Catalinimonas alkaloidigena: one gene and its partner. The protein of the gene in region 1 interacts with the protein of each later gene in a pairwise test. Links are inferred from orthologs where the notes say so. Each region holds a gene or a part of one and is shown on either strand. Other genes may lie near its edges. The genes, in order: BLR44_RS01495 and BLR44_RS16255.

Evidence for each region.
Region 2: the proteins of BLR44_RS01495 (region 1) and BLR44_RS16255 interact in binary tests that used the Escherichia coli proteins (3 or more experiments, as listed by UniProt). The link is inferred for Catalinimonas alkaloidigena from one-to-one orthologs.

Annotation. Positions count from the first base shown.
Region 1 is NZ_FNFO01000001.1:364,448-376,008, reverse strand. What follows is about bases 2,842-5,650. They hold BLR44_RS01495 (cystathionine beta-synthase), read right to left. Parts: upstream 5,029-5,650; coding sequence 3,655-5,028; downstream 2,842-3,654. Other genes in these bases: BLR44_RS01490 (WG repeat-containing protein), read right to left, coding at 5,156-5,650; BLR44_RS01500 (M16 family metallopeptidase), read left to right, coding at 2,842-3,579. In the rest of the region: BLR44_RS01505 (OmpA family protein), read left to right, coding at 1-447; more of BLR44_RS01500, read left to right, coding at 649-2,841; more of BLR44_RS01490, read right to left, coding at 5,651-7,141; BLR44_RS01485 (aspartate carbamoyltransferase catalytic subunit), read right to left, coding at 7,272-8,195; bifunctional pyr operon transcriptional regulator/uracil phosphoribosyltransferase PyrR, read right to left, coding at 8,217-8,756; BLR44_RS01475 (HNH endonuclease), read right to left, coding at 8,906-9,457; ffh (signal recognition particle protein), read right to left, coding at 9,911-11,239; BLR44_RS01465 (YheT family hydrolase), read left to right, coding at 11,511-11,561.
Region 2 is NZ_FNFO01000006.1:169,183-180,688, forward strand. Bases 5,917-8,670 are described here. They hold BLR44_RS16255 (serine O-acetyltransferase), read right to left. Parts: upstream 7,831-8,670; coding sequence 7,003-7,830; downstream 5,917-7,002. Other genes in these bases: BLR44_RS16245 (GNAT family N-acetyltransferase), read left to right, coding at 5,917-5,987; cysM (cysteine synthase CysM), read right to left, coding at 5,980-6,858; BLR44_RS16260 (glycoside hydrolase family 127 protein), read right to left, coding at 8,101-8,670. In the rest of the region: BLR44_RS16230 (ABC transporter permease), read right to left, coding at 1-2,192; BLR44_RS16235 (ABC transporter permease), read right to left, coding at 2,214-4,874; BLR44_RS16240 (PadR family transcriptional regulator), read right to left, coding at 4,871-5,218; more of BLR44_RS16245, read left to right, coding at 5,430-5,916; more of BLR44_RS16260, read right to left, coding at 8,671-10,131; BLR44_RS16265 (plastocyanin/azurin family copper-binding protein), read right to left, coding at 10,250-11,506.

The DNA of each region.
Region 1 (11,561 bases):
GGCGAATTCTATTACGAAGATGCTAAAAGCGGCAAGCCGCTAGCCCTCGACGCGACCAAGTCTTCGCCGAAGCCGGTAACCGCTTCTTCCGACCCGAAACCGGTGCAGGTAGACGTCACGAAGGTTTACTTTGCCGTTAACAAATCTGACCTGCAAGCCGAATTTGCCAAGCAGCTCGATCCACTGGTGGCACAACTCAAGAAAAACCCGAGCCTGAAGATCGAAATTTCGGGATATGCCGATGCGACCGGAGACCGTGAGCACAACCTGCGCCTTTCTAACGAGCGGGCCCGTGCGGTACTGAAATACTTCAACGACCGGGGTATTCCGCGGCGACGCATCGTGGCCAAAGGCTACGGACAGACTTCGCAGGAAGCACTTTATAAGAACGATCAGGACAAACAGAAGGATCGAAAAGTAGAGATCCGCCTGTTGAGCGTCCTCTAAACAACCCCGTAGTCTGCAACAATTTCTACCCCGCGGTGCCCGAGCATCGCGGGGTTTTGTTTTATAGTGCATGGCACCTGGCCAATCCTGCTCCCCGGCCGCTCGTCAAAAAAATCATCCGCTCTCAATCTTTTTTGTCCTAATTTGGGTTGTTAGGCTATTGTTGTTTTTATCTGATTTATTTCACCATCTCCTACTCCTATGCTTAAACGAACCCTCGCAGTGTTTGCCCTCGCCCTCTTGGCCAGTGCATCCTCTTTCGGCCAGGCGAAGTTGGTTGAAAAGGTAACCAGGCAGGGCGATGAATTGGTTATTCCGTTTGAAAAGTACAAACTATCCAACGGACTGACGCTCATCGTTCACGAAGATCATTCCGACCCTGTTGTTCATGTGGACGTCACGTATCACGTAGGTTCGGCGCGCGAAGAGATCGGCAAATCCGGCTTTGCCCACTTTTTTGAGCACATGATGTTTCAGGGCTCCGACCACGTGGCCGACGAAGAACATTTCAAAATCGTGACTGAATCGGGAGGCACCCTGAACGGGTCCACCAACCGCGACCGCACCAACTATTTCGAGACGGTCCCGACTAACCAACTGGAAACCGCGCTTTGGCTCGAAGCCGACCGCATGGGTTTTCTGCTGGACGCTGTCACGCAGAAAAAGTTTGAGATTCAGCGCGCTACGGTGAAAAACGAACGCGGCCAAAATTACGACAACCGCCCCTACGGGCTAGTACGCGAATACGTTGCACGCGCCCTGTATCCTTACGGACACCCTTATTCCTGGCTGACCATCGGTTACCTGGAAGACCTGGACCGCAGCGACGTAAACGACCTGAAAAACTTCTTCCTGCGTTGGTACGGCCCTAACAACGCCACGTTAACCGTCGGCGGCGATGTAGAGCCAAAACAAGTCGTGACGCTGGCCGAGAAATATTTCGGTTCGATTCCCGCTGGGCCTGAGGTAGAAGCGGTTACCCTGCCCGCACCTGTTCTGGAAAAAGACCGGTACGTGTCGTACGAAGACAACGTGCGTTTTCCGCTGTTGCAAATAGTCTTCCCCACGGTACCGCGTCATCACCCCGACGAACCAGCCCTCGACTGCCTCGCCGATATTCTGGGCGGTGGCAAGAATTCGCTTTTCTATAAGAACCTGGAAAAGCCTCAGAAAGCGCTGCAGGCCAACGCCAGCCATCCCACTTCGGAACTCGGCGGCGAACTGGACCTGACGGTCATCAGTTTCCCCGGCGTACCGCTTTCCAGCGCGGAAGCCATCGTGCGCGAATCGCTGAAGGAGTTTGAGCAACGCGGTCCTACGGAAGAAGACGTCCAGCGTTTTGTAGCCCAGGCGGAAGCACGCCTGATCAACGGGCTGGCCAGTGTCCGAGGCAAAGTCTCACAACTGGCGGCGTATCAAACTTTTCAGGATGATCCGAACTACATCGCCGACGAGTTGAAAGCCTACACGGCTGTTACCACGGCCGACGTCATGCGCGTCTACAACCAGTACGTAAAGGGCAAACATGCCGTGATTCTGAGTGTGGTGCCCAAAGGCGATACGGCGTCTATTGCGCAGGCTGACAATTATACGGTATCGGAAAAGGGTTACCAGGCTCCCGATTACGGATACGATGGGCTGACGTACAACAAGGCCAAAGATTCGTTCGATCGGGCCATGCGCCCTAAGCCCGGCCCGAATCCGCTGGTCAAAGTGCCGGACATCTGGAATGCCAAGCTCCGGAATGATATCAAGGTGATCGGTACGGAAAACAACGAGATTCCGACCGTAACCATCGCCATCACCATTCCGGGTGGGCACTACCTGTCGGCGTCCGATCCCGGCAAAGCCGGTATTGCCGCCCTGACGGCTGACATGATGAACGAAGGGTCGGAAAAATACACCGCCGAAGCGTTTGCCTCCGAACTGGAAAAACTGGGCAGCAGCGTCAGCGTCAATGCCGGCGACGAAGCCATGACCGTCTACATCCAATCGCTCAAGAAAAACCTGCAGCCCACGTTAGCGCTGGCAGCCGAGCGCATGTTCCATCCTCGCTTCGATGCCGACGATTTTGCCCGCCTGAAAAAGCAGCAGATCGAGGCCATTGCGTTTCAGAACAATCAACCCGAAGTGATTGCCAGCAAGGTGTACGACCGATTGCTGTTCGGCGAGCGTAGCATTCGGTCCATTCCGGCCATCGGCACTACCGAAACGGTAGAAAACATCACACTCGACGACGTCAAAGCGTTTTACAACCAGTACTTCTCAGCCGCCAACAGCTATGCCGTGGTGGTGGGTGATCTGACCGAAAGCGAAGCCAAACCGGCCATGGCGTTTCTGGAATCCTGGGCCGCCAAGCCGGTGCCTGCCGTCACGTTCAGCGAGACGCCGGCCATCGACAAAACACGCATCTATCTGGTAGACAAAGAACAGGCACCGCAGTCGCAAATCCGGATGGGCTACCTGGCCCTTCCCTACGACGCTACCGGCGAGTATTACAAAGCTACGTTGATGAACTACCCACTCGGAGGAGCTTTTAACAGCCGTATCAACTTGAACCTGCGCGAAGACAAAGGCTGGACCTACGGAGCGCGTTCGTACTTCAGCGGGTCGGAATTGCAGGGGCCTTTCACCGCTTCGGCCGGAGTGCGCGCCGATGCGACGGATAGCTCGGTGGTAGAATTTATGAAGGAGATCAAGGATTACCACACCAACGGCATTACGCCCGAGGAACTGGCCTTCATGAAAAGTTCCATCGGACAGCGTGACGCACTGGATTACGAAACGCCTTACCAAAAGGCTGGTTTTCTGGGGCGGATCATCAAGTACAACCTCGATAAGGATTACGTGAAAGAACAGGCGAAAATCCTGCAAAGCATCACCAAAGCCGAAATCGATGCCCTGGCGAAAAAACACCTACAACCTGAGAAGATGAACATCCTGGTGGTAGGCGACAAACAGAACGTCAAAGCCGGCCTGGAAAAACTCGGCTACGAGGTGGTAGAACTCGACATGGAGGGAAATCGCATCGAGTCGTCGATGACAAACGAGCCCATCCAGATCGAAAAGAGCGCGACCCCTACCAAACAAAAGAAGAGCCGGAAGCGTGCTGCGGAGAAGAGCGGCAAGTAAAGAGCTCCGATTAAGACATAAAAAAGGCGCCGCTGTAGAGCGGCGCCTTTTTTATGCTTTTGCTTTGCTTACTTATCAGTTCGTGGCAGCCAGCAACAGATCTGCCTGGGTGATGATGTGAATCCGGTTGACTTCGTCGCGCACCAACAGGGCTTTGTTTTCCTTGTCGATCAACGACGAAAGCACATCGACCGTGCTGTCCAGGGCAACAAACTTGAACGGCGGGTCCATAATTTCGCGCACTTCCCGGTCTTTGATTTCCGGATTTTCGATAAGGTGATGCAGCACCTTGCTATCGGTTAGGCTGCCCACAATGTGCTGCTGCTCGTCCATGACCGGAATCTGCGAAATGCCCTCTTTGTTTAACAACCGAATGGCCTCCAGCACCTTCCCGGAAGCCGGTACCGTCATCAGGCGGCTGTCGCCATTGCGGTGACGGATGATGTCCTTGGCCGTGGAAAACTCACGCGCTTCCAGAAAACCGTGGTCCTTCATCCAGTTGTCGTTGTAGATCTTGTTGAGGTAACGCGTACCGTGGTCAGGCAGAATAATGACCATGGTGTCGCCCTCTTTCAGATGATCCTGCGCCCACTCCAGCGCACCGTGCACCGCCGAACCACACGACCACCCCACAAACAGCCCCTCTTCGCGCGCCAGCCGACGGGTCATTACCGCGCCGTCTTTGTCGGTCACCTTCACAAACTCGTCGATCAGGCTGAAATCCACGTTTTTCGGCAGAATGTCTTCCCCGATGCCCTCCGTCATGTAGGGGTACACTTCGTTCTCGTCGAACACATTCGTCTCCTTGTATTTCTTGAACACCGAGCCGTAGGTATCGATGCCCAGGGTAAATACCTCAGGATTTTGCTCTTTCAGGTATTTGGCCACGCCACACATGGTGCCGCCAGTGCCCACTCCCGCCGCGAAGTGCGTGATGCGCCCTTCGGTCTGCGACCAGATTTCCGGGCCAGTGGTTTCGTAGTGCGCCGCCGAGTTCGACATGTTGTCGTACTGATTGGGGTAGAACGAATTGGGAATGTCCTGATTCAGTTTCCGCGCCACGGAATAATAGGACCGCGGATCGTCGGGGGCCACATTCGTTGGACATACCACGACTTCTGCCCCTACGGCCCGCAGAATGTTGATTTTCTCCTGCGATTGTTTGTCGGACATCGTGAAGATGCAGCGATACCCTTTGGCAATGGCCGTCAGGGCGAGGCCCATGCCCGTATTACCAGACGTGCCTTCGATGATGGTGCCCCCCGGTTTCAGGATGCCCGCTTTTTCGGCATCTTCAATCATTTTCAGCGCCATCCGGTCTTTCACCGAATTGCCGGGGTTGAAGTATTCTACTTTTACGAGGATGGTTCCGGCAATGCCCCGGTTTAACTTGTTGAGTTTCACCAGCGGTGTGTTGCCGATGGTCTCAACGATGGAATTATAATACATGGCTGGAAAGCAATGGTTGGTTAAAACAAAAGTACAGAAAAAGGCCGCAAGGGAGACGAGCGCGTTTCAAGATCAGAACACGCGCCAGCAGTTTTCGGTGCGCCCCAGTCGCCTGATGAGGAATGCCTTACTTGTACAACCGGCGGGTGCCGTCCGGCAAAATGTGGTAGCCGCTGTACTCCAGCGGCAGCAGGTATTTTCCCTGCCGGTTGATGGCCCCCCACTTGCCATTGCGTTTGACGTACGCCGAGGTGCCGTTGAAATCTGTCACTTCCTCGTAGACGAATTCGGTGGCCGGATTACCCCGCTGGTTGATAAAGCCCCACCCTTCGGGACGTTTGGCGGCGGCCCAATTGTGTTCAAAATGGCGAATTTCCAGGTAAGTCGGCGGCAGTGCTTCTTCGCCTTTGGCCGACAGAAGGCCTAACTTGCCTTTCTCTTCCCAGGCGTACCACCCTTCCCCGAGCGCCTGAATGGGTCCGTATTTAGGCTTGACTACTTCCGTACCCTGTTCGCTCAACAATCCCCACTTCTCTTTGCGTGCGACCACGGCCGGCCAGGCGGGCCACGTCGGCTGATCTTCTCCGTTGCTCATAAATGCGTACGCCGGAGGAAGTACCGGCTCGCCATGCGCCCGAAGCACCCCCCACGCGCCCGCTTGTTTCACTTTCAACAGCAAGTCTTCTTCTACGGGCACGATGCGCTCGTACGCCACGGGCACTACGGCATTTCCCCCGGCCTCTACCACGCCCCACTCCTTGCCCTTCTGGACCTGGAACAGTGTACGTGCCGGAAACACCACGTACCGAAGGCTGTCGTACTGCGGCGGCACCGCCCACCGGCCCAGCGTATCGACCGCGCCCCACTTGCCCCGCTGGCGCGCGAAGGCAGCACCGTGTTGCAGCGCACGAACCTGTTCGTAGCGTTCGGACCCGATGTAACGATGCGTTTCTTTGTTGAAGAACGCCCACTGTTGCCCTTGCCGCACACGCAGAAAATTGGCCGGATCGGAAAGCTCGATCGCCACGAACTTCTCGTCACTGAGAAGTCGGCCTTGTAGATCAAGTAGTTGCCAGGTACCGCTCCGCCGGGCCGCGTAAAAGTTATGCTGCGGATAATTTCGGGCGATGGTATCGTAAACAGGCTCGACCTGCCACTTGCCGTTTGGACGGAGGATGCCCCATTTGCCTTTTTCCTTTACTACCATGTTGCCGTTCCAGAAGGGCTGGACGGCCTCGTACTGCAACGGTACGACCAACTTGCCCGCCGTGGTCAGGTATCCCCACTTCCCTCCTTTTTGGACGGGGGCGAGGCCATTGTGGTAGTCGCCGATGGCCTGGTATTCTGCCGGAACAATTTTCTGTCCGCGGTAGGTCGTCATGCCGTACAGCCCCTTTTGCTTGAAAAGAATGTTGACGTCGCGCATCGCGATGGTATCGTAGTCGGGTAACAGAATAACGTTCCCCAGCACATCGAAAGCACCATAGTGGTCGCCCTCCCGAAACGAAAACACGTTTTGCTCGATCCGGCTCACTTCCCGAATGCCGAAAGGCAGAATGAAACTGCCGTTGTGGTGCAGCAGTCCAAAGTCGTTTTCGAGTCGCACCAACGACGATTCGTCCGAGAGCACCTGCACGGCGGCGTACTTGGGTTGTACGATAAATTTCCGCTGTACCTTGTCGAACAGCCCCCATTTGTCGTCACGCTTGACCCAGTGCAACGGATGCAGCGGCGCCACCGGTTTGACCTCGCTGAAGGCCAACGGCACCAGCATGCGCCCCCGGTCGTCGACCAGGCCCCACAGCTTATCGCGCCGGACCCACCCCGCTCCTTCCGAAAAATTCAAGATTTCGTCAAAGTCGGCCGGCACTACCAAAATGCCGTCGCAATTCAATACGCCGTAGCGCTTGCCCTGCATCACCACCGCATAGCGTCCCTGAAAAGCGCCCGCCTTCACAAAAACGGGATCGACCCGCCACTCGCCCAGCAGGTTGATGTAGCCGTAGAGACGGTTGCCGGCCTGCCGCGGAAAAAGTAGTTCTTCGCACTCGTACACCTGCGCGTGCGCCACCTGGGCCAATCCCAACGCACACAGCAGCGCCGTTTTTATCAAAAATCTTATCACCGATCTTTCTCTAGTTTCTATCGTGCCAACGAACAGAATGCAGAATTTATGCTATCGGTTCCCCGCGGCGCGTTCCGGCTTTCTTCCCTTGCAGGCACGACCGGTCGCACGCGAGCGCTTACGCATTGCCTGCCAACAAATAGAGGACGGCCATCCGGATGGCCACGCCGTTTTCGACCTGCCCCAGAATGATGGCATGCTCCGAGTCGGCCACGTCGCTACTCAGTTCTACCCCCCGGTTAATCGGTCCCGGGTGCATGATCGTAATTTCCTTGTCCAGTTGCCGCAGCACGTGGCGGTTGACGCCGTAGTACATGGCGTATTCGCGCAGTGAGGGGAAATAGTGCATCTGCTGCCGTTCCAGCTGGATTCGCAAAATGTTGGCGACATCGCACCAGCGCAGGGCCGTCAGCAGATCGGACTCCACCCGCACGCCTAGTTCGCCGATGAAGCGGGGCATCAGGGTAGGCGGGCCGCAGACCATCACGTCCGCTCCCAGCTTTTTCAACGCAAAGATGTTGGACAGCGCCACGCGCGAATGCAGAATGTCGCCGACAATCACAACTTTCTTCCCGGCCACGTCTCCCAGCCGCTCGCGAATCGAGTAGGCATCGAGCAAGGCCTGTGTGGGGTGCTCGTGCGTGCCGTCGCCGGCGTTGATGATGTTGGCTTTGATGTGACGCGCCAAAAAATGAGGCGCTCCCGGGCTGCTGTGCCGCATCACAATCATGTCGACCTTCATGGCCAGAATGTTGTTGACCGTATCGAGCAGCGTTTCGCCTTTTTTGACCGAACTGGATGAAGAGGCGAAGTTGATGGTATCGGCCGAAAGGCGCTTCTCGGCCAGTTCGAACGAAAGACGCGTGCGGGTCGAATTTTCGAAGAAGACGTTGGCGATGGTGATATCGCGAAGCGAAGGCACTTTTCGGATCGGCCGGTTCAGCACTTCCTTGAAATTATCGGCCGTCTCAAAAATCAGGTGAATATCCTCCGGGGTGATGTTTTTGATGCCAAGCAGGTGCGGGACACTGAGTTGCGACATAAGTTACGTTGCGCGATAGGTTTATTGATCGACTAACCAGACGTGGTCTTCTTCCGCTCCGGGCGTTCCCCACTCCACCTGCACACGCTGGCTTTGCAGAGAGTTGACCGAGAGGCCCACATAATTTGCTTCGATGGGCAGGTCACGACCGTATTTCCGGTCAATCAGCACCAGCAGCTCTACTTTCTGCGGACGGCCAAAGGCCATCATCGCGTCGAGGGCAGCGCGTACGGTCCGGCCGGTAAACAGCACGTCGTCGACCAGAACGACCTTCTTGCTTTCGATGACAAAGGGAACACGCGTGGCGTTGGGACGCAACGGCGAATCGCGCCGCCGGAAGTCGTCGCGATGAAAAGTGGCATCCAGGTGGCCCAGCAGCACCTCGCGTTGCAGCATTTCGCGCAACCGACGCGCCAGCCGCTCCGCCAGGAAAATGCCCCGGGGTTGCATGCCCAGCAGCACCGAATTGGAAAAATCACCGTGTTCTTCTACCAGCTGCTGACACAGACGGCTGATGGTGATTTGCAGCCGGTGCTGATCGAGAATCAATCGTTTTTGCATTGCAGTGGGCAAATATAGGCAGAAAAGGCGCGGTGCCTAGCCCTTGAGGCAGCTGCACCGAAGCGGCACAAACGTACAAAGCCTTTCTCCGAGTGTAAACACATGACCCGGGGAAAGGCTCAAAAAGGTCTGTAAACCGAGGGAGTAATTTATTTCTCGCTAGGAACGCGCTTGATTTTGTTCAGACTGCGGGTTTTCCCAAACAGCTCCTCCGACTTTTTATTGTAGGCTTCGGCGGCTTCTTCGGCCGAGTCGAAATACCCCAGATCGTAACGAGTGCCGTGATCGTACAAGACGGCCCGGTAGCGGTTGTGCTCTTTGTGCACGCCCCGGTAGCCCGTTTTGCTGCGGGTTTTGCTGGTGCCGCGGATTACGCGCGAGAAAGGCACCCACTCCAGATTTGACAGCCGACAATCGAGTGGATTACCGTTCTTGATCTTCACAAATAGGCGGGAGTCAGATTCGGGCTTTTCGACAAACTTCTCGGCGATGAAGCGGTGCAGGTAGATGGTCTCGTTGCGATAGCCACCGTCTTTGGTAGGATGGTTCTTCTGGAAAAAAGCGTAGCCGTTGGAATGGAGGCGAAGGTTTTGAAGGAAGTTAAGCTCACGCAGATACAAATGATTGGCAATGTAATCGTAAGCCTCCGCCGACAGCAACACGCTTTTATCGGAGTTTTTCAATTTCAATTTGTAGATCATCGGCTGTGATGATTGATGGGTTAGACATGAAGGACACAGAAGTTTATGGAACGCATGAGACAGTCCTTGACAGAAGGCTGATCAGTGCCCGAAATCGACCGAAACTAAATATCAGAATGCGCCAGAAGGCCCTAAACGGAATCACAACGTATGGTAACGTGACTCTATGCAAAAAGGGTGGCTAATCTTATATAAATTGTTATTAATATACAATGTTATAAAATATTACTAAATCGTGCGAAAAAATATAACTTTTTTGGCACGATTTCAAGAAGCAGGGTTGGGAAAGTTTCTTGTAGTTGCATCTCAACATCAAATATACTACAAGAGCGAGGCAATTATCAAATTTTTCTAAAAATATTACATAAATAATTTTTCTGCCTCCTTTACACGACGCCATAAAAAAAGGCCCGCAAGGGGCCTTTCTGTTCTAGCAACACTAAAAACTCGATCTTACCGGCGCATGGCATTGGGCACGGGCATTCCGCCTTTGCCGCCCATGTTGTTCATGGCCTTCATCATCTTACGCATCTCTTCAAACTGCTTCAGAAGGTTGTTTACCTCCTGAATCGACGTGCCGCTCCCGTCGGCGATCCGTCGACGCCGGCTGCCGTTCAGTACGACTGGATTGGCCCGTTCGTAGGGAGTCATGGACCGGATGATCGCTTCGATGGGCTTGAAGGCATCGTCGCTGATGTCCATGTCTTTCACCATTTTTCCTACACCGGGAATCATGCCGACCAGGTCTTTTAGCGAACCCATTTTTTTGATCTGCTCCAGTTGCGACAAGAAATCGTTGAAGTCAAACTGGTTCTTCCGGATCTTCTTTTGCAGGCGACGGGCCTCTTCTTCGTCGAAGTTTTGTTGCGCGCGTTCTACCAGCGAGATAACGTCGCCCATGCCCAGAATCCGCTGCGCCATCCGGTCGGGGTGGAACACGTCGATGGCGTCGAGCTTTTCGCCCGTCCCGATGTACTTGATCGGTTTCTCCACCACCGTCCGAATCGAAAGGGCCGCCCCACCACGCGAGTCACCGTCGAGTTTGGTGAGCACAACGCCGTCGAAGTTCAGGCGCTCGTTAAAGGCTTTCGCCGTATTGACGGCGTCCTGCCCGGTCATGGAGTCGACAACAAACAGCGTCTCGGTCGGCTGGATGGCTTTTTTCACCTCGGCAATTTCGCGCATCATCTGCTCATCGATGGCCAGACGCCCGGCCGTATCGACAATAACTACCTTCTTGCGCTGTTCTTTGGCGTACGCGATGGCATTGCGCGCAATCTCAACGGCGTTCCGGTTCTCCGGTTCGGCATACACTTCAACGCCCGCCTGTTCGCCCAGAACTTTGAGCTGATCGATGGCTGCCGGACGGTAAATGTCGCACGCCACCAACAGCACGTTGCGGTTTTGTTTTTTCAGCAGGTAGCCCAGCTTGCCGGAGAAAGTGGTCTTCCCCGATCCCTGCAACCCTGCCACCAACACCACGGCGGGCTCGCCTGTCAGGTTGATGTCGACTTTGGTGCCGCCCATCAGGTTGGTGAGTTCGTCGGCTACGATCTTGACCATCAGCTGTCCCGGCTTGACCGCGATCAGCACATCCTGCCCCAGGGCTTCGTCTTTGATTTTGTCGGTGACCGATTTGGCCACCTTATAGTTTACGTCCGCATCCACCAGCGCGCGGCGGATTTCCTTTACGGTCGTGGCAACGTTAATCTCGGTGATTTTGCCTTCGCCCTTCAGCGATTTAATGGCATAATCCAGTTTCGTACTAAGGCTATCAAACATACGCTTTCAATTTCCGGAAATAGGATCTGATTCGGGTCTCTGTAGACAAGGTCTACGTACAAAATTACGCAAATGTGGGAAAGGCACCGCAGCCGAAATCTGCCGGGCGGCGCCAGTAATGCGCTCCTTCTCAGCGCCGTTCTTTTCGAAATCCTATAAAGAATTTCATTTCGTAAAGATTTTTTAGTTGATTAAAGACAAAATTGTAACATAGCTTCTAACATTGATGTTCACCGGACTTGAACTCAAGCGCCCGAAAAAAGGGTAATGTATGCCGATTGTTTCTCTCTCCGACTATCGTTCACCAGCTTTTCTTTTTAAC
Region 2 (11,506 bases), on another replicon or contig:
GCCAGCACGCGGGGCAGCTCGTTGGAACTGATTTTCACGGCCACAACCGACGGACTGTTACCCAGCCGCAGGCATAGCGGCTCGATGGCCTGCCGCATCGACTCAAAGTGAAAATCTTCGACCACGCCGATAATTTCCAGGTTCAGGTACCCGTTCGTGATGCGCTGCCCGAGGGGCTGTTTCAACCCCATCTCCCGGGCGAACGCCTGGTTGATCACCACCGCCTGCGAATCGCTGGCCAGTTCGGGTGAGAAGTTCCGGCCTTCCAGCAGGTGCATGCCCATGGTGGAAATGTAGTCTTCATCGACGTTCCAGATTTGCCCCGGTGTTCCCGCTTCTTCCCGCTGTTTTCCTTCGCGGAAAAACGTGTTGCCGTTGCGCAGCATTCCCGATACCGGCAGAAAGTCGCTCACGGTCACCGACCGCACGTCCGAAAGGCCGGTCAATTCTTGTTTGAACGTCTTGGTCTGGTCGCCCAGCGTCTGCGCCCCCTGAATCAGCACGACCTGGTCTTTGTCGAACCCGAGTTTTTTGTGGAGGATGTAGTGCATCTGCCGGTAGATGATGCCCGTCCCGATGATCAGCACAATCGAGATGGTGAATTGAAACACCACCAGCAGGTTTCGCAGGGGCGCACGACGGCTGCCCGCCCGCAGACTGCCTTTCAGCACCTGGATCGGCTGAAAAGACGACAGATAGAACGAAGGATAGAGCCCGGCCAGGGTTCCCACCAGCAACGCCCCGCCCAAAATGACCGGCACCAGCCACCACGCCTGCCACGGAAACAGGAGCGCTTTGCCGGCCATTTCGTTGAAGTAGGGCAGCACGCTCCACGCCAGCAGCAGTCCCAACACAAACGAGCAGACGGAAAAGAGAATCGATTCGGTCAGGAACTGGCTGATGAGGGCCCGGCGGTCGGAGCCCACCACTTTGCGCAGCCCCACTTCCATCGCGCGGTTGGCCGACTTGGCGGTCGAAAGGTTGATGAAGTTGATGCAGGCGATGAGCAGAATAAAGCCCGCAATGATGCCGAAGATCCACACCAGTTGGATGTCGCCGTGGGCCGTACGATCTCCAATGCCGTCGGAATACAGGTGCACGTCGGCGATGGGCTGCAACACCAGATGCCCACTGGCGACCCGTTCTTCGATGTCCACCACGCCCTCTTCCCGCATCATCGGCACCACGTACTTGTCCATGATGCCCTTCGTCAGTTTCGGCGCCAGTGCTTCCGGATCGGTGCTAGGGCGCAGCTTTACGAAAGTGGTATAGTTGCTCGATCCCCAAGAGGTCTGTTCATCCTGCCAGAACTCGCGTCCCGTCATTGTCATCAGAAAATGGAAATCGAACTGCGAATTCGCAGGAAAGTCTTCGATCACGCCCCCGATGGTAAAAGGCTGGTCTTCGTTGTTGTTGATGATCAGTTGCTTGCCAACGGGGTTCTGGTCAGGAAAGTACTCTTCGGCAATCTGCCGGGTAATCACGATCGACTGCGGTGTAGCCAGGGCCACTTCGCGCGTGCCGTACACCATGGGCAGTTGCAGCATGTCGAGCCACGCCTGGTCGACCCAGGCCAGTCCCCGTTCAAACTGGTTTTGCACCCGGTCGGCCGGGCGCACTTCGCCGGTGCCCGCCCCGAACAGCTCGCTCGTGTTGAGCCGGCTGGCCTGTTCCACTTCCGGAAAATCGTCGAGCATGGCAGGCCCCATCGGCGCAGGAAAGGCCACCCCTTTCTGGATGGTTCCGTGGTCGTCGAACACCGCCACCACACGGTAGATTCGCTCGCCGTCGGGGTACTGGCGGTCGTAACTCAGCTCGTGTCGAATGAAGAGGGCAATGAGCAGACAGGCAGCGATGCCCAGGGCGAAGCCTCCGATTTTAACGGCGGAATACATCTTCTGGCGCAGCAGGTTCCGCCACGCGACTTTCAGGTAATTTTTGAACATAGCGATACGAAAAGATAAGGTAGTCGTTGAATGATGTTGGCGAAGCGCACACGACCGGAGAAAGCCCAGCACCTCCCACCAGTAGCGCCGCCGGGCCCGCTTTTCTCCGAGTAGCTGAGCCTGATAGGCAAACTCTTCGTGCAGGTCGCCCAGCATTTCTTCCAGCAGATCGGGCGGGCAGAACCAGGCCAGCAACCGGTCGGCGCGGCGGGGTGGTTGAATGGCGGAAGGAAGCGGCTTTTTCATTGGATGGAGGTCATGAAGACATCACTCGCTGCGCAGTCCGTCAACGGGATTGGCTAGGGCGGCTTTGATCGTCTGGTAACTCACCGTCAGCATCGCGATGGCCAGCACCAGCGGCAACAGGAAGTACCACCCACTCAGGTCGACACGGAACGGATAGGTGTCCAGCCAGCGGTGCATGAGCAGATACGCCAGCGGAATGGCCAGCACGCTGCCCAGCAGGATCAGCAGGACAAACTCCCGCGAGAGCAGCGAGACGATGTGCCCGACCGACGCGCCTAGCACCTTGCGCACCCCGATCTCTTTCGTGCGCTGCACCGTGGTAAACGCGGCCAACCCGAACAACCCGAGACAGGCGACGAAGATGGCCAGGCCCGCAAACCAGGTAAAGACCCGCCCGAACAGTTGGTCGGATTCGTACTGCCGGTTAAAAAACTCGTCGAGAAAGAAGTAGTCGAACGGATTGCCGGGAAAGAACTGTTGCCACTCCTGTTGAATGCTTTCCAGCGTGGTGGGTAAGTCGTCAGTTTTGATTTTGAGTGCGTAGAAATTAGTAGGGCTCGGATCGAGTCGAAATACGATGGGGGCTTGGGTATACTTGAGGGCCATCTGGTGGTAATCGGCCAGTACGCCGACCACCTGAAGAGTGTCGCCTCCACCGACGTTCACCCATTCGCCCAGAGCCTCTTCCGGTGTGTCGTACAACAACATTTTTGTGGCAGCTGCATTCAACAACACGCCGCCACTGTCGGAAGGAAAATCCAGCGAAAAATTGCGCCCTGCCGTCAGCTTCAACCCGAAAGCGGGCACGTAATCGTAATCGATGCCGACGGTGTAAACGGTAATGATCCCCTCCGGCCCGCCGCTGATTCGCTTGAGGATATTGGTCCAGAAAATTTCGTCGCCGGGTACGTTGCTGGCGGCCGTGATGCTGCTGACCCCGGCCTTCCGTATCATTTCATCCTTGAATGCATGGAGCGTCCCAGTGTAGGTCGAATCCGTACTACCTACCCCTTTCAAGACCAGGGTTTGCTCAATGTCAATGCCGAGGTCTTGCTGGAGCATGAACTGGATCTGCTTGAAAACAACCCCTGTGCCGGCGATCAGCGCCACGGAGGCCCCGAACTGAAACACGACCAAGGCTTTCCGTAACCGAGTTCCACCCGAAGAAGTGGTGAGTTTGCCTTTGAGCACCTTGACGGGTTGGAACGACGAGAGCATGAGGGCCGGGTAGAAACCTGACAACAGCGCACCGACCAGAAACAAGGCTCCTAGTACCAGCCAGAACTGGGGTTGGGTAAAAACATGCGCCGCCAGCGGCTGTCCCGTCAGGGTGGCCAGGTGCGGCAACGCCACGACGACGATCCCCACCGCCACTATCGTAGCCACCACATTAACGACGACGCTTTCGAGTAGGAACTGGGCCATGAGTTGGTTGCGGATGGCGCCTACCGCTTTGCGGATGCCGACTTCGCGGGCGCGTTCCATGGCGCGGGCTGTTGAGAGGTTCACGTAATTGATCCACGCGATCACCAGGATAAAGCCGGCAATGATGAGAAGAAAGTAGACCGCATGTCCGTTGCCCTGTTCGTCCGGTTCTGATTCTTGTACCAGGTTAGAATAGAGATGGATGTCGGTCAAAGGCTGGAGGACAAAGGCTTCGCGCACGTTGTACTTCGTCCAGTCTTCCTGCCGTTCCTTTTCCAGCCATGCATCCCATTTGGCCTGAAGTTGGGCCGGATCGGTCTGCGGATCAAGCAGCACGTAGGTGTTGAAGTCGTACGGTCCCCAAGCTATCTCCGAGCCATTTTCCGTCTTTTCGTTGAGGGTCTGGTAGGAAATCAGGAAATCAAACTTGATATGCGAATTGGGTGGGAGGTCCCGCATCACCCCCGTCACTTGTAAGGCGTCGCCATCCTGCCAAGTAAGCGTCTCGCCCATCGGGTCTTCGTCGCCGAAATACCGTTTGGCGGCCGACTGCGAAATCACCACTTTCCCAAACCCTTCCAGCGCGGTCGCGGGATCACCCTCCTCCAACGGCAGGTTAAACAAGGTCAGGGCCGACGGCGTGGCGATCTGCATCTTCTTCTCCCGAAAAGCAACCAACTTCCCGTCCTTTTTCTGGTACGTCATAATGCCATTGATCGGGTAGAACCGAGCATAGTCTTTCACTTCCGGAAAGTTGTTTTTGAGTGCTGGCCCTACCGCAGGAACGGCTGCCGCACTGGCCACGATCTCCTGATCCCCCTGGGAAACGAAATACGTAACCCGATAAATCTGATCGGCCTCCGGATGGAAACGGTCGTAACTAAGTTCGTACCGGACGTAGGCGAGGATGAGCAAACAGCCCGCCATGCCGATGGCGACACCCGCAATGTTGATGAAGGTAAATACGCGGTTCTTCTGGAGATGGCGGAAGGCGATTATCAGGTAGTTTTTTAACATGGCGATAGAGAGGTTTGAGGTCGTACCGGTCGTTTTTCGTCGGAGAGCAAAGAGTCGGATAAAGCCCAGCACGTCCCACCAGTAGCGTCGGCGGGCGCGTTTTTCGCCGATCCGTTGGACCTGGTAAGCAAACTCTTCGTGCAGATCACCCTGCACCTCTTCGAGCAGGTCGGCTGAACAGAACCAGGCCAGCAACCGGTCGGCGCGGCGGGGCGGCCTTTCGTGGGATGGCATATTCATCGGCTGACGGCGGGGGTGGCGGTAGCGGGTCCGGAGGTGCCGGGAAGCAGGCTCCACAAGTGCAGCCGGATCTCTTTGATTTCGGTCAGGGTCTTTTGCCCGTAGAGCGTAATGGCGAACAAGCGCTTGCGGCGGCCGCCGCGCTCGGCCGTGGCGTCGCCCATGTGCGAACGGACCATGCTCTTTTTTTCCAGCCGGTGCAGCGCGGCGTGGACCTGGTTGAGCCGCACGCTGCGGCCCGTCTGGGTTTCGATTTCGCGGGTGATGCTGACGCCGTACCCCTCGCCGTCGAGAGCGGCCACGGTGAGCAACACGATTTCTTCAAATTCGCCTAAATATGCCATGAGGTACCGGCCTGAGAATATGTTCCAGTTTTGCTGATCAAATCCGCTGCCAAAAATCAAAACCGGGGTTTCGTGGCGTTCCGGGCGGGTATGCGACCGCTCGTTTCCGGTAGCTGTTCGGATCTGAACGCTCCTGTTGCGAAATCGAACAGTGATCGGATGCGGTACGACGGATAAAATCCCGCTACTTTGGCGGCAGATTTAAGAGCACATGGAAATTCGCCTGGCACACACGCAACGGGATCTGGAGGGGATTCTGAACTTGCAACGCCTCAACCTGCCGGCCGCCCTTTCGTCCGAAGAACTGGCGCAACAGGGCTTTGTCACGGTGCAGCACGACCTGCCGTTGTTACAACGGATGCACGCCGCCGCGCCCAGTGTCGTCGCCGTCGACGACGCCGGTGAGGTAGTCAGCTATTGTCTTGCGATGCTGCCCGCATTTCGGGACGATGTTCCGGTGCTGCGCCCCATGTTTCAGTTGCTGGACGGGCTTTCGTTTCAGAACGAACGGCTGGGCGATACGACCTACCTCGTGTGCGGACAGGTCTGCGTAGGAAAGCCGGTGCGTGGCCAGGGAGCGTTCGACCGGATGTACGCGCACCTGCAGGCCCAGTACCAACTGCAGTTTCGGTATATGGTCACGGAAATTGCCGCCCGCAACGCACGGTCGCTGCGCGCACACGCCCGGGTCGGCTTCGTGCCGTTTCACCGGTACACGGCCCCCGACGGCGAGGTCTGGGACATTGTGGGATGGGATTGGCTTACGTAAACAGGTCGGAGCTGAGGTAGCGGTCGCCCCGGTCACAGACGATGAAAACGATTACGCCCTGGTCGATTTCGTTCGCGATTTGCAGAGCCGCGTAAAGCGCGCCCCCACTGCTCATGCCCGCCAGAATGCCCTCTTCCTTCGCCAGGCGTTTGGTGTACGTCCGGGCATCTTCTTCGCGTACGTCGATTACCCGATCGACACGATCCGGCTCAAAAATCTTGGGTAAATAGTCGGGGCTCCAGCGCCGGATGCCGGGAATGCACGACCCGTCGGTGGGTTGCGTCCCTACGATCTGCACCGCCGGATTTTGTTCTTTCAGGTAACGCGACACACCCATGATGGTGCCCGTCGTGCCCATCGCCGACACAAAATGCGTCACCTGCCCGTCGGTATCGCGCCAGATTTCGGGGCCGGTGGTGCGGTAGTGGGCGGCGTAGTTATCGGCGTTGGCAAACTGATTCAGCATGAAGTAGCCTTCGTCGCGTGCCATCTGTTCGGCCAGTTCCCGCGAGTATTCAATGGTTTGGGCGGCGGGCGTCAGGACGACCTTGGCGCCGTAGGCCTCCATCGCCAGCACCCGCTCGCGGGTGGAGTTGTCGGGCATGATGAGCGTCATGTCCAGGCCCAGGATGCGGGCGATCATCGCGAGCGCAATGCCCGTATTGCCGCTGGTCGCTTCCACCAGTGGGTCGCCTACCTTGATTTCCCCCCGGTCCAACGCGCCCTTGATCATCCCGTAAGCCGCCCGGTCTTTTACGCTTCCGCCGGGGTTGTTCCCTTCCAGTTTGCCCAAAAGCGTAACGTTTTTCTTGACAGGAATGACTTGCAGTTCCACCAGCGGGGTATTTCCGATCAGGTCGGCGAGTTTCATAGGGAATGGGGGAATGAGAGAATGACTGAATGAGTGAATAGGCGCAGGGCACAGAGCGTAGGAAGAGTTATGAGTTAAAAGTGATGAGTTAAGAAACAGCGTCGTTTCAAACTTTGAGCTTTGAGCTTTGAACTTTAAACTCCTTTAACTGGTCTTGAAAATGATCAGGTCAGTGTCCTGCGTCACGTCGTTGTACATTTTGGCCTGGTAGTAGATTTTGGAGTGCGGCGTCACGCTGCGTGTCAGCCAGACGTTCCCACCGATCACGCTGTGGTGCCCGATCACCGTATTGCCCCCCAGAATCGTCGCGCCCGCGTAGATCACCACGTGGTCTTCGATGGTGGGGTGACGTTTTACGGCCGCATCGGCTTTGTTGACGCTCAGCGCCCCCAGCGTGACGTTCTGGTAAATCTTGACGTGGTTGCCGATGACGGCCGTTTCGCCGATCACAATACCGGTGCCGTGGTCGATGCAAAAGTGCGTCCCGATCTGGGCCGACGGATGGATGTCGATGCCGGTTTTGCTGTGGGCGTATTCCGTGATGATGCGCGGCAGGTCTTCAACCCCCAGCAAATACAACTGATGCGCGAACCGATAGGCCGCAATGGCATAAAAACCCGGATAGGTCCGAATTACCTGACTGCGGTTGGTCGCTGCCGGATCGCCCGAAAAAATGCCGGTCACGTCGTCTTGCAGCGTGTCGTACAGGGCCGGTACAGCCTCGAAAAATGCCTGCGTCACGTCCGATACCTGCGCAGCCTGCGGCGTCTGTTGCAGAAGGCGATCCAGGTCTTTCTGCAATTTGTCGATCAGCGTGGCAAACTCCGCTTCCGACAGATGCGCCAACTGCGTGAAGTCGGCGAAGAGCGCGCCAAGCAACGTATCGAAGAAGGAAGCCACATCGGCGGGCGACGGGCACGTGGTGCACACCTGGTGGGTGGCGTAAATTTTCTTTAGAAATTGGGCATCCATACCGCAGGAAATTGAGAAGCTATCACCCGGCACCTTCATGCAACGGGAAGAAACCGGGCCAAATTACGGATTTTGCCTCTTCCCAAGGTGAAATGGTGCTTTGTTAACGCAGAAGAAGTCGGATGTGTTCTCTCGGGGTTTGATGAAAAGCAAAATCCCCCACCCGGCTTGCTTCTCACATCATCAGCCTAAGGAGTACCTCCTGGGGCGATAAAAATCAGCCACCGCATCGGAGACACGGTGGCTGTGCAAGAGTATACATGAAGACGGTTACTTACTCTCTTCCGCGAACAATTCCACGCCCGTCACTTTCTCGGGAAACCAGATCTGCATCTCGCCCGGTCCGCGGTTGGCCCACGCGTAGTACGGAATCAGCCGGACGGGTTTGGTTTCGGTTTTCAGGCCCAGGCCGTTGTCGATCACCTCGACCTTGGGCGCCTGCCCTTCCAGCACCGTGACGCCGTTCAGAAGCGAGGACTCGAAGGTAGGGGTGAATTCTACTTGTTCGGGCAGGAGGATGTTGCTGGCCTGGCCGTCGTTGTCTTTCCACTCGGCGCAGTAGATCAGGGGGCCGCGCTGGATCGCCACCTTGCCGCGGTCGGCTTCCACCTGTTCGTTCGCCACCACCCGCCGCACGTCCATCGGCAGCATGACCTCCACCTTGTCGTTCCGTTTCCACTTCCGGCTCAGCACGGCGTAGCCTTTGTCCATGGTGTAATCGACCGCCTGGCCGTTGACGTTGATTTCGGGTTTTGCATCCGAGTTCCCTTCGAATCGGTACAGGTCGGATGGAAGGGCTTCGTTCTGCACCCAGCCGGGGATGCGGATCTTCAGGTTGAACTCGGTCGACGAACGCGGCTTCAGCGTAAAGGCCAACCCTCCGTCCCACGGATAGTTGTTTTCCTGCGTGATGGTAACGGACTTCCCTTTGACGTCCACATCGGCCGAGCCGTTGATGAACAGGTTGACGTAGAGATCGTCGTTGCGCTTCGCGTAGACGTAGCCCGGAATGGAAGGCATGAAGCGCGTGACGTTGGTGGGGCAACACGAGCAGACGAACCAGCCGGACCGCTCGCGCTCCAGGTCGTGGTGCTGGTAGTGGTCGGTGATCTGCATGGCGTTGGTGTAGAAAAACGTCTTGCCGTCCATCCCTACGCCCGAGATCATGCCGTTGTAGAGCACCTTTTCCAGCACGTCCATGTACTTGGCGTCGCCGTGCAGCAGAAACATGCGGTGGTTCCAGTAGACATTGCCGATGGCCGCGCACGTCTCGTTGTAGGCCGAGTGGTTAGGCAGGTCGTAGTTTTCGCCGAAGCGTTCGCCCGACGGCACCGCCCCAATGCCACCCTGCACGTAAATTTTCTTCCCGACCATGTTGTCCCAGATCCGGTCCACGGCCGTTGTGTAGGCTTCGTCGCCGGTCAGTGCCGCCACATCGGCCACCGCGGCGTAGAGATACATCGCCCGCACGGCGTGCCCGACGGCTTCATCTTCGTCCACGACGGGCGTGGCGTCCTGCCAGTACTTCCCGTTCTTCCACGGGTCAGGGCTGTTCTCGTCGTACTCCCGCTTGCCACGCTCGTCGATGAAGAATTTCGCCAGGTCCAGGTACTTTTCACGTCCCGTGAGGCGGTACAGCTTCACGAGGCCCATCTCCACCACCTCGTGACCGGGCGCGACGTGGCGTTTGTTCGGTCCGAACACATCCAACAACAGGTCGGCGTTTTTCAGGGCGATGTCCAGTAAGTTTCGTTTGCCGGTGGCCTGGTAGTGTGCTGCCGCCGCTTCGAACAGGTGGCCGGAATTGTAGAGCTCGTGACTGTTTTCGTGCTCCAGCACCCAACGCTCCGGTCCCGCCCATTTGTGCGGGTTCGCCGGGTCGATGGTCCGGGCGGTGTAGAGGTAGCCGTCCGGTTCCTGCGCCGCCTTCACCACCCCGATCAGCGAATCGACGTAGGCATCGAGTTGAGGGTCGGGATGAACCGCCATCGAGAAGGAAGCCCCTTCGATGGTTTTGTAAATGTCGGTGTCGTCGAACGTGTAGGTGGTACAGAACTTCCCTTCGCCTTTGGCGGCCATGTCGAAATTCTTCAGCCGACCGGTGCTCTCGATGCGGGCAAAGGAGGCGGGAATGGTCTCGGTGCGGTTCTTCTCGATCCGCGGTGACCAGAACGGATCGTCGACGTGCACGTCCGTAAACGGAACCGGCTGAATCGGATAATCCGACGCCTGCCCCAGGGTGGTAGCGCTGCCGAGCCAGAAACTGCCCAACAGCGTGAGACTAAGCAAAGAGGATTTCATAGGGAGGAGATCTTGTGGATTACAAATGGCAGATGGCAGATTTCAAATTGCTCAACATGGTAAGCCAACTCTTCAAACGCTCAACTTTTAACTTTGAACCTTAAACTCTAAACTCTTCTCACTTCACTACTTTCATTGTGCCCTGCATGGAGTAGAAGTGTCCCGGCACGGAGCACTCGTAGGTGTAGTCGCCCGGCTTTTCGGGCGCGACGAAGTAGATCGTTTCGGAGGTATTGGGTTGCAACAGGTTGGTGTGATACAGCACCTTGTCCGTTGACGGAATGTAATTTTTCTGTTGCCCTTCCAGGCCCAGCTTCATCGCCATTTCGCCCACTTCGATGGCCGTTCCCGGCAGCACCACCACGAAGTTGTGCAGCATGTCGTCGTCGTTCTGGAACACCACCCGCACCTTGCTACCGGCCTTCACCTGAAACTGTTCGGGCGTGAATTTGAGGCCGGGTTTGGTGCCCATCGTGATCGTGAACTCGGGTTCGCCCCACCCGGCCGGCAGTTTGGTCACGCGCTTGGCAGCAGGTTTGGTCGCCGGTTTTGAGGCGGAGGCAGCAGGTTTACGCACGGTACCGGACGTAGTGGTTTTGGCAGAGGCCGACCCCATTGCCGCGGCGTTATGCTGGTGTGCGGCGGCGAATTGCGTGCGGTCCAGCTTCGGGCCGTCGGGTTGCTGGTTCAGGGTGTAGTAGCCCACGTTGTGTAGCAAGGCTTTTCCTTCGGTCGAGCGCACCCCTTCGGCGGTGATTTCGTGGATGTAGCCGAGCCGCAGGCTGTCGACCACCAAGCGTGCCTTCAGGCCATCGTCCGATACCTGAATTCCGACGATCGGGCAGTTGGCGTTGTTGATGACGGGACTGCCGTACTGCGCCTGGTACTTGTAGGTGAAGCCGGTGATCTTGTAGGACGCCGGATTTCCCGCTACTTTTTTGTCGACCGGCTGGGTGTATTCGATCTCGAAGCCGTCGGGCGTGGCGCGCACGGTCTTCATTTCGAACGGCATGCGGCCCGTCCAGACCAGCCGTTGCAGAGCGTAGGGCGCTTTGCCCACCGCCGCCCAACCCCGGCTCGTTTGCCCGGCATACAGAGCCCCGTCGTGGCCCCAGACCAGCCGCAAGATGCCCGAGGCAAAGCCTTCGCGGAACGGAAAGACCACACCCTGGTAGACGCCCTTCACCTTCTCCAGCGAGACGCGCGTCACCATGCTTTGTCCCTGATCACCGACGAACAACTGGTCGTCGAACGGCCCGAACTTGCCCTTCGTGTCGTTGTTGAGGATGCCCGACGTCGAAATGCCCAGGATGCCGTGGGGCACCCAGATGGCCGGTGGTTTCAGACCAGGAACTTCCTTCGCCACGTCGTAGAG